2 regions of the Comamonas sp. C11 genome follow, and region 1 is predicted to be linked to the other one. Evidence: riboswitches for the same ligand, from Rfam matches in the RefSeq annotation. Region 1 holds a riboswitch; the other holds the start of a gene.
The links. A riboswitch is a leader RNA that binds a small molecule or an ion and turns the genes downstream of it on or off. The one in region 1 is predicted to bind thiamine pyrophosphate.
Positions count from the first base shown of each region.

Region 2: it holds a riboswitch for thiamine pyrophosphate, as region 1 does, so the genes downstream of both, NOX35_RS11580 (long-chain fatty acid--CoA ligase) here and NOX35_RS16695 (FAD-dependent oxidoreductase) in region 1, are expected to answer to the same signal.

Region 1 is NZ_CP101743.1:3,628,561-3,636,261, reverse strand. It holds gene NOX35_RS16695 (FAD-dependent oxidoreductase) at 46-1,140, opposite strand; TPP riboswitch at 1,204-1,365, opposite strand; gene thiD (bifunctional hydroxymethylpyrimidine kinase/phosphomethylpyrimidine kinase) at 1,431-2,303, shown strand; gene NOX35_RS16685 (SH3 domain-containing protein) at 2,371-2,844, opposite strand; gene NOX35_RS16680 (ankyrin repeat domain-containing protein) at 2,967-3,731, shown strand; gene NOX35_RS16675 (cytosine permease) at 3,798-5,090, opposite strand; gene NOX35_RS16670 (hypothetical protein) at 5,507-6,403, shown strand; gene NOX35_RS16665 (sigma-70 family RNA polymerase sigma factor) at 6,443-7,030, shown strand; gene NOX35_RS16660 (hypothetical protein) at 7,027-7,701, shown strand, end outside.
Region 2 is NZ_CP101743.1:2,516,011-2,523,711, reverse strand. It holds gene NOX35_RS11585 (acyl-CoA reductase) at 1-97, opposite strand, end outside; gene NOX35_RS11580 (long-chain fatty acid--CoA ligase) at 94-1,188, opposite strand; TPP riboswitch at 1,259-1,350, opposite strand; gene NOX35_RS11575 (TonB-dependent receptor) at 1,661-3,796, shown strand; gene NOX35_RS11570 (energy-coupling factor ABC transporter ATP-binding protein) at 4,419-5,168, shown strand; gene NOX35_RS11565 (energy-coupling factor transporter transmembrane protein EcfT) at 5,161-5,754, shown strand; gene NOX35_RS11560 (biotin transporter BioY) at 5,765-6,358, shown strand; gene NOX35_RS11555 (AMP-binding protein) at 6,355-7,701, shown strand, end outside.

The sequences.
Region 1 (7,701 bases):
GCGCCAGGGGTGCAAGTGCTGTGCGCCAAAGTTCGGGCTCGCAGTTCAGCCACGATGCACGGCGACATCGAACTCGCGCGCCAGTGGCGAGTCATTGTGGTCCAGCAGCTCCAGCACCACGTCCAGCATGGCGGGCGAGATCATGAAGCCGTGACGGTAGAGGCCGTTGACTTCCATGACACGTGGAGTCAGCAGACGCACGGCGGGCAGATTATCGGGCAGGGTGGGGCGGCACTGGGTGGCGATCTCCACTATGCGGCCTTCGGCAAAGCCGGAGTGAACGGTATAGGCCGCGCTCAGCAGCTCCAGCGTGGAGCGCACGCTGGCTGGCGACATATCGTCGGACTCGATTTCGGTCGCGCCAATCACGAACAGATGATCTTCCTTGGGCGCGATATAGATGGGGTAGCGTGGATGGATCAGGCGTGTGGGCCGCTGCAGCGTGACTTCGGGCGCATGGATGCGCACCACCTCGCCGCGAATGCCGCGCAGCTGCTTCCACTGGGTGCGGGCCCCCAGGCCCCGGCAGTCGAACACGAAGTCCGGCTGGCCAGCCTCGCCGGGGCGGAAGTCGCTGATTTCGCGTGGGCTGTCCCAGTGCAGCTTCACACCCAGCGCGGTGAGCTTGTCGACCAGCGCCGTCAGCAGCTGGCGGTTGTCCAGCTGGCCTTCGCCGGGCAGATAGACGGCCTGGTTGAAGCGTCCCTGCAGCGCGGGCTCGCAGTCCTGCAGTGCCGCGCCGGTCTTCTCCTGCATGGCCGGCAGGCTGGGGTTGATGCGCCGGTTTTTCTCCAGCAGGCCGAAAAAGCGCGCCGCGTCGCCCTGGTCCTGACGGTGCCAGAGAATCAGCGTGCCGTTTTGCTGCAGGAACACGTGCTGCTCAAGCTGGGCTATCAGCTCGGGCCAGCGCTTGAGCCCATGCTGGCCCATGCGCACCACGCCGGGCTCGGTAATGGCCGACTCGGCCAGCGGAGCCAGCATGGCGGCCGCCACGCGCGCGGCTGCGCCATCGCCTAGCGGGCCGTGGGCGTCATAGAGGTCGATGGCATGACCGCGCTGGGCCAGGGCCAGCGACAGCAGACGGCCCATGAGGCCGCCGCCGAGAATTGCGATCTTTGAAGAAGCTTGTAGCAATGACATGTGCAAATCGTTTTCCATCCGGACACAGGAACAGGGCCATGTGCAGGACAAAACGCGGCATGCCTTGCGGCTTGTGAAACTCCCCACGCCAGCATGACCTGGATCGGGTGCAGGGGGCACAGGGCACGGATGGTGCTCTGGTGCGCAGCCGGTGGCTGTCGCGGCCCCAGGGTGTTTCTCAGTCCACGCAGGCTGCTTGCCTGCGGGACACCCCTGTTTCGTCCGTTGGACATTACAGCACAACCGCAAACTGCGCGCATTGACCATGCGCATGGGCGATAATTTTTGCCATGACTGTGATTGCTTCATCCTCCATCCCCGGCGCCGCAAAAAAGCGCTATGCACGCGTGCTCTCCATCGCCGGCTCGGACAGCGGCGGTGGCGCCGGCATCCAGGCCGACCTCAAGACCTGCGCGGCTCTGGGCTGCTACGGCATGACGGCAATCACGGCCATCACCGTGCAGAACACGCTGGGCGTGACGGGCATTCACGGCATTCCGCTGGATACCGTGCGCGGCCAGATCGATGCCGTTGTGCAGGACATAGGCGTCGATGCCGTCAAGATCGGCATGCTGGCAACCCCCGATGTGGTGAGTGTGGTGGCGGATGCGATTCGTCGCCACGGGATCAGGAACGTGGTGCTGGACCCCGTGATGGTGGCCACCAGCGGCGATCGCCTGATCGTTCCCGAGACGGCTCAGGCACTGGTCCAGGAGCTGTTCCCTCTGGCGACGGTGATTACCCCTAATCTGGATGAAGCAGCTTTGCTGCTGGGTCGCAACATCGACGGCATTGGAGCGCTGGATGCGGCCGTGGCCGATCTGCTGGCCATGGGGGCGCCGGCGGTGTTGCTCAAGGGTGGGCATCTGAGCGGCGATCTGGTCATGGATGTGCTGGGCCGGCAAGGCCGGCAGGCAGGCGACTATCTGCGCCTGCAGTCGCAGCGCATCGTCACCCATAACGGCCATGGCACGGGTTGCACGCTGTCGTCGGCGATTGCATCTTTCCTGGCCCAGGGGCTGGAGCTGGAGGCCGCAGTGACCGAGGCGCGCCGCTATATTCTGGGCGCCATCGAGGCGGGAGCCGAGGTCTATACGGGCCAGGGCCACGGCCCCCTCAATCATGGCTATGCGCCGCGTGCACAGCTGATCGTCGAAGGCTGATTGCCGACGCCCGCAAAAAAGGCCTGCTGCTGCAGGCCTTTGGCTTTGGTGGGCCCGGGCTCGGGGATTACCAGCCCCAGACCAGATTCTTGGCCACCCAGCCGCTCTGGCCGTTGCTGCGCTGGACCTGGGCCCAGCTGCCTTGCTTTTTCAGCGTCTGCAGCACCTCATGCTGCTCCAGCTTGCCTACCCGGTTGTGCTTCTGGCCAGGGCCGGAGCGCAGATTGGCCGTGCGCGCCGTCACCACCATATGCGGGCTCTTGCTGGTCAGCGGGGCGTGGACCCAGCCCAGCGTGGACTCATAGTCCTTGACGCGCAGCCACTGGCCCTTGCGCTGGGTGACTTGCAGCGGGTAGCCCTTGCTCAGTTCCCAGAGGGTCGCGGAGCGGGTGTTGGGCTGCTCGCGCACATTCACGGTCTTGCCCTTGATGCTGACAAATTCCTGGGCTTGTGTGAGGGCCGGCAGCAGGCCGGCGGTGAGCGCGCCCAGCGCGATCAGGCTTGAAGTGGCGGCGGTGCGGATCCAGCGGTTACAAGGCACGGGGCAGATTCTCCTTTATCGATTGAAAACAGGCTGTAACCCTCATCGGACTTGCGTGGCTAGCTATAGTTCCTGTAGAAAGCTGACAGGGGCTGAACACCCGACAGCCATAAAGGAATGCCATGAACCAGCCAGTCCGCGCCCATGGGAGCGCCTCGTTGACTACCCGATTGACGCTTGCATTGACGGCTCTGGCAGCAGCGACGCTGCTGACCGCCTGCCAGAGTAGGGCGTCGGCGAATGCTTCGGCTGCAACACCTGCCGCTGCGGCGGCAAAAGCCGGGGACCTGCAGATGCTGGGCCAGCAATTGCTGGCCGCTGCCGCGCAGGGCGATGCCGTGACGGTGCGCAATCTGCTGGCTGACAACGCGCCTGTCGACGTGCAGGATGCCCGGGGCAATACCCCCTTGCTGCTGGCCACGGCGGCCAACCATATCGAGGTAGCACGATCGCTGCTGATGCATGGTGCCAGCCCCAATATCGAGAACCAGATGCAGGACAGCGCTTATTTGCTGGCCGGCGCGCAGGGCCGGCTGGAGATTGTGCGCATGACGATTTCCTATGGCGCCGATCTCAAGAGCACCAACCGTTATGGGGGCACGGCCCTGATTCCAGCCTGCGAGCGCGGCCATCTGGAAACAGCCCAGGCACTGATCGCCGCCGGCGTGAATGTGAATCATGTCAACCGGCTGGGCTGGACCTGTCTGATGGAAGCCGTGGTGCTCGGCGATGGCGGGCCGCGCCATCAGGCCATCATCCAGGCCTTGATCGATGCCAAGGCCGATCTGAACCTGCCCGACAAGGATGGGGTGACGGCCCTGGCCCATGCACGCCAGCGCGGGCAGCAGGCCGTGGTGCAGCTGCTGCAGGCGGCGGGCGCCAGGTAAAAAAACAGAAAAATGGCTGAATCGCCCTGTTAAAAGGCGTTTGTCGCTATTGAGTTTGATTTTTTCTCAGGCGGCAACGGAGCGCGGCTGCAGCTGGCGTGTGGCGACGGCCACCACAAAGGTCAGCGCCAGCGTGGGCAGGGCCGAGCCCAGGGCCGCGCTGACATAGGGCAGCAGGTGATAGAAGGCAATGCCCAGCACCCAGATGGCCACAGCATCCCAGCGCACGGCGGGCGCTTTTTGCATCAGCTCCACGGCATCGGTGCCAAAGGCCAGGCGACCGAGCATCACGCCGAACAGCGGCACAAAGCAGGAGCTGAGCAACAGCAGAAACGGCTCCAGGCTGTGCATGGGCAGCACCATGGCCAGCGCCGTGCACAGGGATGCGATCAGCAGGCCCCAGCGGCGAATACTCCAGCCCGGTAGCAGGCTGTGGGCCGACATGGCACCCGAGTAGGCATCGCCATAGGCGTTGTCCACCTCGTCGATCAGAATCAGCGACAGGGCGATCAGTCCGCCCTGGGCCAGCAGCAGGGCCGTGACCAGGTCTTCGCTGGGCAGGGTCAGGGCCACCAGCACGCCCAGGGAGTAGCACCAGATATTGGCCAGGGCAAAGCCGGTCCAGGCACCCGTCAGCGCGGACTTGCCGCTCTTGCCGTGGCGCGCATAGTCGGCCACCAGCGGCAGCCAGCTGATGGGCATGGCGATCACCAGATCGACGGCGCCGAGCATGCTCATGCCGCCGGCACCCTCGCGGGCCAGCAAGGTCCCGAGGCCGGTGGTGCCAGCCATTTTCAGGAATTGCCAGCTCAGCCACAGCAGCGAGGCAATCACCAGCGGCAAGGCCACGCGCGAGATGATGCGGCGCACCAGGGTGGTCATGGAGCCGCTCATCAGCAGCAGGATCACGCCGCCCCAGAGCAGCGTGGCCAGCCAGGGCCAGTAGGCAGCGCCCATGGTGCCGCCTTGTTTGCCCAGCGCCACGGTGGCGTCACGCATCACCACCAGCTCGAAACTGCCCCAGCCCAGCAACTGGATGATGTTGAGCACGATAGGCAGCCGTGCGAAGTGGCGGCCGTAGACGCAGTGCATCAGTCCGGCGCTGGACAGGCCGCTGTCGCAGCCCAGCTTGCCCACCCAGCCCAGCAGGCCGGCGCCGATCAGGGAGCCGATGCCGATAGCAACCAGCGCATGCAGCGGGCTGAGCGCGGGCAGCAGATAGGCGCCCATCTGCATGACCAGCAGGCCCACGCCCAGACTGAACCACAGCGAGGCATGGTCGCGCCAGGCAAAGACGCGCTCCTGCGCCGTCACCGGGGCCAGGGCCCGATTGGCCGATGTGGAAGAAGATGAATTCATGAATGCTCCGCCAGAAAAACGAAGCAGGGGCCGCATGGTTTGCACGGCAGGCCATCGAAGACATGGCGAGTCGCGGTCTGACACCTTGGACAGCTTCCCTGCGCGAGGATGATCTCGGGCAAGCGGCCGTCAAGAGACCGCTTGCGCAATCAGGTTCAAAGGGACTCTCTCAGCCCTGACCGGTCATGGTCAGGACACCCCCAGCATTGCTGCCTGCCTTGGGCTGCAGCGATCGCGATTGTGCCAGACATGCCGGGCCGGAGCAGGACTGCGGCGCGAAGCGGTGTTGCCAATGGTGTTGCAAATGCTTGCAAATCAGAGCGCCTGTCTTGACCCCGTTGGGCCTGCTGCTGCGTTTCAGCCTCCGACAAGTTTGTTTCACGCCGCTGTGGCTGTATCTTGAGGAGGCCTTGTCCATGCTGTCTGTCCGTATCGAACCCCGGGTTCCAGTTTTCTTGCTGTCGCGCGGCCGCCTACTGCGCGCTTCGCTGCTCTGTGCTGCCGCGATGGTCGCCGCTGCGCCGGCTTCGGCCTGGACGCGTGGCAACCACAAGCTGGCCCAGATCAGCATCGTCGAACGTGCCACGGGGCGGGTACTGCCCCAGTACAGTCACGAGGGAGAGCTGTGGGTGGTGGGTCGCCCCGGTGCCAACTATGCGGTGCGCATCCGCAACCTCGAGAGCCGACGCATCATGGGCGTCATCAGCGTCGACGGGGTCAATGCCATCAACGGCCGGGCGGCGAGCTCCCGCGCCGAGGGTGGCTATGTGCTGGATGCAGGCGACAGCTATGACGTGCGGGGCTGGCGCAAGAGCAATGACAACGTGGCTGCGTTCTACTTCTCGCAAAGCGATATGTCCTATGCCGCCAGAACCGGCAGGCCGCAGGATGTCGGCGTGATTGGCGTGGCTCTGTACCGTGAAAAGCTGCCCGAGCCGGCCAGATATCAAGGGCCAGTTTACGAGTCGGACGCCGCGAGCGCTGCATCGGCTGCCGAGTCTGCCGCGGCCGATAGTGCCATGCCGCAGGCCGCCAGCAAGAGCCGCAGCGCCGAGCGTCGTGCACCTTCGGCCTTGCCGGCCCCTTCACTGGGCACGGGCCATGGCACGGTGGAGCGCTCCCAAGTCACCCAGGTGGAATTCGAGGCCGACACCGACCAGCCCCGTCAGATGGTGCGTATCCGCTACGACAGCTATGCCAATCTGGTTGCCAGAGGCGTGATCCGCGAGCCTCGTCCACGGCCGTCCCAGCCGCGCGCGCCCAACCCCTTTCCCGGGGACAATGGCTTTGTGCCGGATCCACCCCGCAACTGAGTTGGTTGCGCTGTCGCCGGAATTTGCATAATCGCGGGCATGCTTGCACCGCCGCTTGCCCAAGCCCAACCCGCCGATGAAGCCCTGATGCGCAGCTATGCTGCAGGGCAGGCCACGGCTTTCGAGACGCTTTATGCCCGGCACAGCCTGCGTATGTGGCGCTATTTCTACCGCAATACGGGCGATGCGGCGCTGGCCGACGATCTGGCGCAAGACCTCTGGTTTGCTGTGGTGGACAGCGCCTGCCGCTATGAGGTGCGCAGCAAGTTCACGACCTGGCTGTTCACCATGGCGCATCACCGACTCGTCGACCATTGGCGCAGGCAGCGGCCGGGCACCAGCCTGTCGGCAGACACGCAAGAGTCCATGCGGCTGGCCGAAAGCCTGTTTGCAGCCTCGGGCTTCGAGCCCGAGCAGCAGCTCGATCGCCAGCTCATGGCTCAGGCCATTCTGGCTGCGCTGGCCCGGCTCCCGGCCGAGCAGCGCGAGTGTTTTCTGCTGCAGGTCGAGGCTGATCTGACGGTGGCTGAAATTGCCCAGACCACCGGCGTTGCCGAGGAAACGGCCAAAAGCCGCTTGCGCTATGCGCGCGCCAAACTGCGCGCCGCGCTGGAGGAACTGGCATGAATATGCACCCCGAAACCCCGTCTGGCGACCACAAGCCCGATGCGCTGCGCGAGCTCTACCACGAGGCCGTGTCAGAGGACCGTGGCCCCAGTGTGCAAAGCAGTGCCGCTGTTCTGGAGCGCGCGCGCCAGCGTGCGGCAGGTGTGGGGCAGCAGCCCTCGGAGCCGATGGGCAAGCCTGCCGCCAATGACCGCTTCTGGCTGCGTCATGCGCTGGGCGGAATGGCGGCCGTCGGATTGGTGGGCTGGCTGATGCTGCAGCATGCCGCCTGGTGGAGTGGGCCGGACAAGGGCAAGGAGGGCGAGCGAGATTCCAGGGCCGAAGCCGTGGCCCTGCCAGCTGAATCGCAGCCGGTTCCGGCTGCAGCAGATGCAGATCGTGCCGCCGTGGCGGAATTGGCACCGACCGAGGCGGCGCTGGCGCAGAAATCCACGGAAAAAAAGACTCGAACTATGGCAGAGAAAGCACCAGATGCCATGGATATGGAAGCATCTATAGCTGCATCAGCCCCTGTGTCGCGGCCAGAGGCTGATCCGGCCCCTGGTGCGGCAGCCTCTGCAAGCCTGGCGCGCTCCGCAAAGCCGGCTGCCAAAGAGCCATCCCGCAGCGATGAGGCCACACAACCTGCTGCCCCGGCGGAGGCCATGGCGCAGAGCTCCAGGCCAGGCGCG
Region 2 (7,701 bases), 1.1 Mb from region 1:
CAGACTTGAAGTCCAGCGTCTGCCACTGCACTTCATCATCGCCGAGGCCAGGCAGATAGCCAGCCCTGATGCGCTGTAGCTTGCGCTGCTCGCTCATGCGCCGGCAGCTTTCACAAACTCTTCAACCGCCAGCGAGCAGCCCTTGGCTGCGGCACCCTCGGCCCGCCCCAGCAGCAAAAAGCCGTCTTTTTCCTGCTGGCCGGCCCACAGGCCCACATCCTCGGTCAGGATGGTGGTCACCGCGTTGTAGTTGGCCAGATCGCAATGCACCAGAATGCCGCGCTCACCAGCTGCCACGTCCCTGCCGGTGATCGGCTCGACCAGACGCGAACGGATCCAGTGCGGACCGGACTTGACCGAAGGCAGCACCGCATTGCCATCGTCATAGAACTGGGTGCTCAGCTCCGTCATGCCATACATATTGATGCACAGACTGCGGGGCACGCCCAGCAGCTGGGAAAGCTCGGCATAGAACTGCTCGAGCGGCAGCTCGCGCGACTGCCCCTTGTAGCCACCCGTATCCAGCACGCGGCTGCCTGCGGGCAGGCGAAAGCTGCGGCCCTGCGCACGCAGGGCATCCATCACATGGACCAGGCTGAAGCTCGCGCCCAGCAGGGCAAAGGGCTGGCCGCTGCGCTCGGACTCTGCCAGCGCGGCACACAGGGCCGGCATGTCCAGCCCTTCCGAGTTCAGGTAGTAGCGGCTGCCGGCCGAACCGAATTCGGACCGGGCCAAGGCCAGATAGTGAGCCAGCGAGGAATTGGGCATGGCCTGCTCATCGGGAAACAGAATGCCCATGGACATGCGCTCCAGACCCTGCATGAAACGCCTGGAGAAATAGCGCTTCATGGACAGGTCGTAGACCTCGAGCTGCGGATGGAAATGACGTCCACGTGCGGCGCGGCCCGTGGTGCCGCTGGTCATGAATACGCGCTCGGCGGGCGACGGCGGCTCGCTGCGCAGTTCCATGGCCTTGAAGGCATCGATGGGCACGGCCGGAACATCGCGCCAGCTCCTGACATTGCGCAGCGTGGCGCCGCGTCGCTGGCAAAAGCTGCGAAACGGCGCATTGCATTCGTACTGGTAGGCGAAAAGGCGCAGGGCGAGTTGATTGAACTGGTCGTCGGTACAGTCATCCATTGCGATGAAAGCAAGCAGATCGGCGACCAGCGAAGCGGCCTTGTCCATGAAATTCCTTCGAGAGCGGGGACATCATGCTCCGAAGGCTTGCTGACCATGCGAGAACGCACTGCCCTGAGGTCAGCTTGCAAGCTCTTCTTCCGCCGGTATGAACCGGGTCAAGTTCGCGGGTGTAGATCTCAGCACTGGCGTGCACCCCGGAGCGCGGCGCCATCTTACCCCAACGGCATCGCTGCAAGGAGGCTGAGCTGCCGCATGAAAGTCGCGTCACTTGTAACCTGGGGTAAGGCTCCAGCAAGGACAAGAAGGACATCCAGGGCAAAAACATCAAAACACTGCTGCCCAAATACAATCGACCCAGCTCCGCAAGCTGTCTGAGACGCAACCTGCCGCGGCGCCGACAATGGTGCTGGTACGACATGCCTGAAAGCGCGGCATGTCGTGGCGATGGACGGCGTCAGCAAAGCTTGCAAGCCATCCAGGGCACTGAATGCCCGCCCCAAGTCCCAGAGATATTCACATGCATTTTTCGCGCCTTTGTCATCTGGCAGGCTGGCCTGTGGCCGCCGCCGGACTGCTGCTAACGGCACAGTCCGCAACAGCCCAGCAAGCCGCCGCCCAGCCGGACCTGCCCCAGTTGTCCGAAGTCACCGTGCGCAGCACCTTGCAGGAGTCCGCGCTTGAGCAGACCCCGGCATCCGTCACCGTGCTCGACGGCGAGCGCATGCGCGAGCGCAATCTGCAGGTCAATCTCTCGGAATCCCTGAGCGCAGCTCCGGGCCTGCAGCTGCAGAACCGCCAGAACTACGCGCAAGACCTGCAGCTGTCGATTCGCGGCTTTGGCGCGCGCTCCACTTTCGGCGTGCGCGGCATACAGATCTATGTGGGCGGCATCCCCTCCACCATGCCCGATGGCCAGGGCCAGACCAACAATATCGATATCGCCTCGCTGGAGCGCGTGGAAGTTCTGCGCGGCCCCTACTCCGCGCTCTACGGCAATGCCTCGGGCGGCGTGATCAATGCCTATACCGAACGCGGCGAGGGCGCGCCCTCGGTGGAAAGCAGCTTTGCGCTGGGCAGCGACGGCCAGAAGCGACTGGGCCTCAAGGCCAAGGGCGAAGCCAACGGGATTGGCTATGTGATCAGCGCCAGCCGCTTTCTGACCGACGGCTACCGTGCCCAGAACGCAGCGGACAAAAACCTGTTCAACGCCCGCATCGACGTCAAGCCTGACGAATACAGCCAATTGACCCTGGTGGCCAACCATGTGGACATCGATGCCAAGGACCCGGGCGGCATCAAACCCAGCGAGTGGGCCCTCAATCCAAAGGACGTCAACGCCAATGCGATCAAAATGAACTCGCGCAAAAGCGTGAAGCAGACCCAGGCCGGCCTGACCTATGAGCGCCAGCTGGACGGCGGCCAGGCGCTGCGCCTCATGGCCTATGCCGGTCAGCGCGAAATGATGCAGTTCCAGTCTGTCCCCCCCAGCAGCAAACTTGAGGACAAGTACAAAGGCGGGGTGATCGGCCTCAGGCGCGACTATGGCGGCATCGATGCGCGCTGGAGCGGCAAATACGAGCTGGGCAGCGGCAGCCTGAGCCTGATTGCCGGTCTGGCCGCCAATACCGTCAGGGAAGATCGCCAGGGCTACAAGAACTTTGTCGGCAGCCAGCTGGGCGTGGTCGGCGAGCTGGTGCGCGACGAGCGCAATACCCTCACCAGCATCGATCCCTATCTGCAAGCCTCCTGGGCCTTTGCACCGCACTGGAAGCTCGATGCCGGCCTGCGCTGGAGCAATGTGCAGTTCCAATCGCGCGACCATTTCCTGGCCGACAAGGACGATAGCGGCAATGCCGGATTCCATAGGCTTCTGCCGGTGGTTTCGCTGCAGCACGAACTCAATCAGGACACCAATATCTATGCCTCGCTGGGCCGCGGCATGGAAACACCGACCTTCAACGAGATCTCGTACCGCCCCGATCTGGTCGGCGGCCTGAACTTCGGCCTCAAGCCTGCGGTATCGACCAGTGCCGAGCTGGGCATCAAGCAGCGCTTCAATGTGGCCGGCCTGCGCGGCGACTGGTCTGCAGCGCTGTTCCAGACGAGCACCGACAATGAAATCGTGGTGGCCAGCAACGACAACGGCCGCACCTCTTATCAGAACGCCGGCAAGACACGCCGCCGCGGCATGGAGCTGAGCGGCAGCACCTGGCTGACGCCCCAGCTGCGACTGAACGGCGCGCTGACGCTACTCGACGCCAGCCTGCGCAGCGGTTACTGCGACAGCAAGGGCCAGGACTGCATTCCCGCCGGCAACCGCATTGCCGGCGCGGCCAGAAATCTGGGCTATCTGGGGCTGGAATGGCTTCCCGCCACCGACTGGCGTGTGGGCCTGGACTGGCGTCATGTGGGCCGTATTGCCGCCAACGACAAAAACCAGGTCTATGCCCCCAGCTACAACGTGGCCAGCCTGAGCGTTGGCTACACCCGGCGTCTGGGCGCCTGGAAGCTCAGTGCTTTTGCCCGCGTCGACAATCTGGCGGACAAGAACTATGTGGGCTCGGTCATCGTCAACGAAGGCAACGGACGTTATTACGAGCCGGCCCCGGGGCGCCAATGGATGGCCGGAACCAGCCTCAGCTACCAGTTCTAGGCATGTCATCCGGCTTTGCCGGACAGCAGCAAGCGGGCCCTGTGCCCGCTTTTTTCATGTCCGGACAGATCAAAGACGATTTTTTTCAGAAAAATATTTGCTGCCTGCAAACTGCCTGCCTAAGCCCGAAAGCCGCCAATTCCGCGCCGATTTTCCGGCCTGGCGGCAGACGCCTGCAACAAGCTGGGGCTCGTCAGCCATGCAAGCCACGTCAAAACAGGGCTATCCACGGCCAACCGCATGAATCTTCAAGCCTGCTCCCATGAAAATTGAACGAAGTTAGCCGCTGAAACAGGAAAGAACAGCACACAGAACTCCTTCACTATGCAACACGCTGCCATCAGGCATGCAACTGCCACGAAATGCAGGGCAAACGGCAACCGGTGCCGATCCCCGGCAAAGAAATCATTTCTTATAGGAAATTCACCTGAAAAGAGCTCAGATGGCAGTCTTTTGAAAGCAAATTCACAGCGCTAGAATCCGCCACCAACGCTGCCTCGCATGTTTGAAGCCGGGGCAGGTTTCAGATTCGTCCCCGTATGTCAGCCCTTTTCGTTTCTTGCCATCCACATTCCAGCCCGGCGTCTTGCAGCCCTGCCCTTGCCGCAGCAGGAGCGGGTGCATGAGCGACGGTTTGCAAAGCCCTAACCAACAGGGCGTGCAGTTGGTCGATATCCGGTTGCAGCGTGGCCAGACCCAGGTGTTTGACGGCCTGAACCTAAGCCTGACGCAAAAGCGCATCGGCGTGATAGGCAACAACGGCGCGGGCAAATCCAGCCTGTTCCGCCTGCTTTGCGGACTTGAGCTGCCTCAAGCCGGACAGGTATTGGTGGACGGCATGCCCTTGCTGCAGGCGCGCCAGCACAAGCCCGGCCTGATCGGCCTGATGTTCCAGAACCCGGACGACCAGATCATCTTCCCCACCGTGGAGGAAGAACTGGCGCTGGGACTGCGTCCCCAGGGCCTGAACAAGCAACAGGCCAGAGCCTGGGCGCGCGAGTTGCTGGCCGCGCGCGGCCTGGCCCACTGGGCCGAGCGTGCTGTCACCAGTCTGAGCCAGGGCCAGCGCCAGCAGGTATGCTGGCTCTCGCTGCTGATTGCCGCGCCGCAACTGCTGCTGCTGGACGAGCCCTTCGCCAGCCTGGACCTGCCCGGTCAGGCCCGCCTGGCCCAGGATATTGCCACCGCACCTCAACAGGTGCTGGTCTCCACCCATGTGCTCGACCATGTGCGCGACTTTGAGCGTGTGATCTGGCTGGAGCAAGGCCGACTGCGTGGCGACGGCCCGGGCCGCGACATCTGCAGCGCCTACGAGACCTCAGTGCGGGAGCTGTTGCTGAAGAAAAGCGCGCACGGAGACCTGCATGGGTAGCCTCTATAGCGAAGTTGCGACCTGGCTGCATCGCTGGTCGGCCGGCTTCAAGCTCTTGCTGCTGGCGGTCTTTGGCACGCTGCTGTTCCTGATAGCCAACCCCTGGGTGCTGGCGGGCTGCGGCGCGGCCTGCCTGATGCTCTGGATATCGCTGGGCCAGGCCACGCAGGTGGCGCGCCGGCTGATGCGCTCGGTCATCGTCGCGGCGCTGCTGGTGGCGGGTTTTCATGTCTTCATGGGCAACCCTGTGCTGGCAGCCCTCGGCAGTCTGCGGCTGGTCTGCGCCTCGACCCTGGGTATTGCGCTGACCATCACCACACGCCCCAGCGATCTGGTCGAGGTACTGGAATGGCTGCTGGCCCCGCTGGCCCGCCTGGGCATCCCCACCGAGCGCGTGGCCATGCAGCTTGCACTCATGCTGCGCTTTACCGAACATTTCTTTGTGCAATGGACAAAGCTGGACGAGGCATACCGCCTGCGCACCGGCAAAAGCGGCGGCCTGCGCCTGATTGCACCGCTGACGATTCATATGCTGCAGGCCACGCGCCGTGTAGCCGACGCCCTCTGGGCAAGACTGGGTTTCTAGGAGATCGTTGATGACTACCACTCCCTCTCACACCGTATCGCGCGGCGGCGCACGCTCCATGGCTCAGGTATCTCTGTTCGCGGCGCTGATGGCCGTGATGGGCCTGATTCCCAAGATCGACCTGCCGCTCGGCGTGCCCATCACCATCCAATCGCTGGGCGTGATGCTGGCAGGCGTCATGCTCGGGCCCTGGCGCGGCCTGCAGGCCATGGCGCTGTTTCTCGCGGCCGTGGCCGTGGGCCTGCCCCTGCTGTCTGGCGGCCGCGGCGGCATCGGCGTCTTCATGGCACCGTCTGCCGGCTATCTGGTCGGCTATATGCTGGCCGCAGGCATTACTGGCGCCATCATGGCCGCCCTGCCGCAGAGCACGCCGCGTCGCACGGCGCTGAGTGCGTTCATCGCCTCCTTGATTGGCGGCCTGCTGTGCCTGCATGCCTTTGGCGTGCTGGGCCTGATGCTGGTCGCCAAGATGAGCCTGAGTCAGGCCTTTGCCGTGACGCTGGCCTTTGTGCCCGGCGACTTCATCAAATGTGTTCTCTGCGCCATCATCGTCCACACTGTGGCGCGCGGAATGCCTGACTGGCGCTTTGGCGGTCGCCGGTGAACGCGCTGTCCACAGCAGCGCCGCTGCAGGGCTTGTGGCAGCTGGTGCATGGCCCGCTGGCCCATTGGGCGCAGCACCGGCCCGATGCGGTGGCATTGCAGAGTGAGGCCGATTCCTGGACCTTTGGCAGGCTGAATGCGGAGGTCGAGCAGCGCTCGGCACGTCTGGTCGCGCAACGCGCACCGCAAATGTTGCTGCTGGACGCCAGCCGCTCCACGTTGGAGCGACTGGTGGACTTTCTGGCCGTGATCCACAGCGGCCGCTGCGCGGCTGTCGCTGACCCCGACTGGCAACCGGCCGTGCGCCAGCGCATTGAAAGCTGGCTGCCCAAGCAGCCCTGCGAACTGGAATCGGCAGCACCGACAGCCGCCTTCTATACCGGCTTTACCTCGGGCAGCACCGGCCTGCCCAAGGGCTTCAAGCGCCATCACCTCTCGTGGACGGAGAGCTTTCGCGTCGGCCTGCAGGATTTCGGCCCCGTCGTCGCCCAGCGCACGCTGGCACCGGGGCGCATCTCGCACTCGCTGTTTCTGTTCGGGGCCATGCAAGGCATCTGGTATGGCTGCGGCGCCGTCATGCAGGAGAAGTTCTCGGCCTCGCGCTGTCTTGCAACCCTGGCTCGCGGCGATACCCCCTGTCTTGTCGCCGTGCCCAGCCAGTTGCTGCTGATGCTGCAATGGGCAGAACATCGACAGCTCGCACCGATTCCCGAGGTCGAGCTGATCACCATCAGCGGCGCGCGCTGGATGCGTGCCCACACGCCGGCGCTGCGCGCCCTGTTCCCCAAGGCCCGCATCATCGAGTTCTATGGCGCCTCCGAGGCCAGTTTTGTGGCCTGGATGGATGCCGACGAAGCCAGCGGCCCGCAGGCCGTGGGCAGACCGTTCAGCAATGTGGAGCTATCCATTCGCCCCACCGGCAGCGATGCCCCAGAAAATGCGCTGGCCGAGCATGGCACCAGCCACGCCAGCGACGGCCTGATCTATATCCGCAGCCCCATGCTGTTCATGGACTATGTGGGCGACGCCCATGACGCCACGGCCGTGCTGCGCGATGGCGACTGGCTGTCCGTGCGCGACATGGGCCATATCGACGAACGCGGCATGCTGTGCCTGGCAGGCCGCCAGAGCCGCATGATCGTCACCCAGGGCAAGAACCTGTTTCCCGAGGAAGTGGAGAACCTGCTGGCCAGCCACCCGGCGATTGCCCAGGTCTCGCTGCACGGCCAGGCCGATGCGCTGCGCGGCCTGCAGGTACACGCGGTGCTGCAATGGAGGCCGCAGACCGAGACGCCTTCGGCCCTGGAGCTGAACCAGTGGCTGCGTGAGCGCACCGAAGCCTTC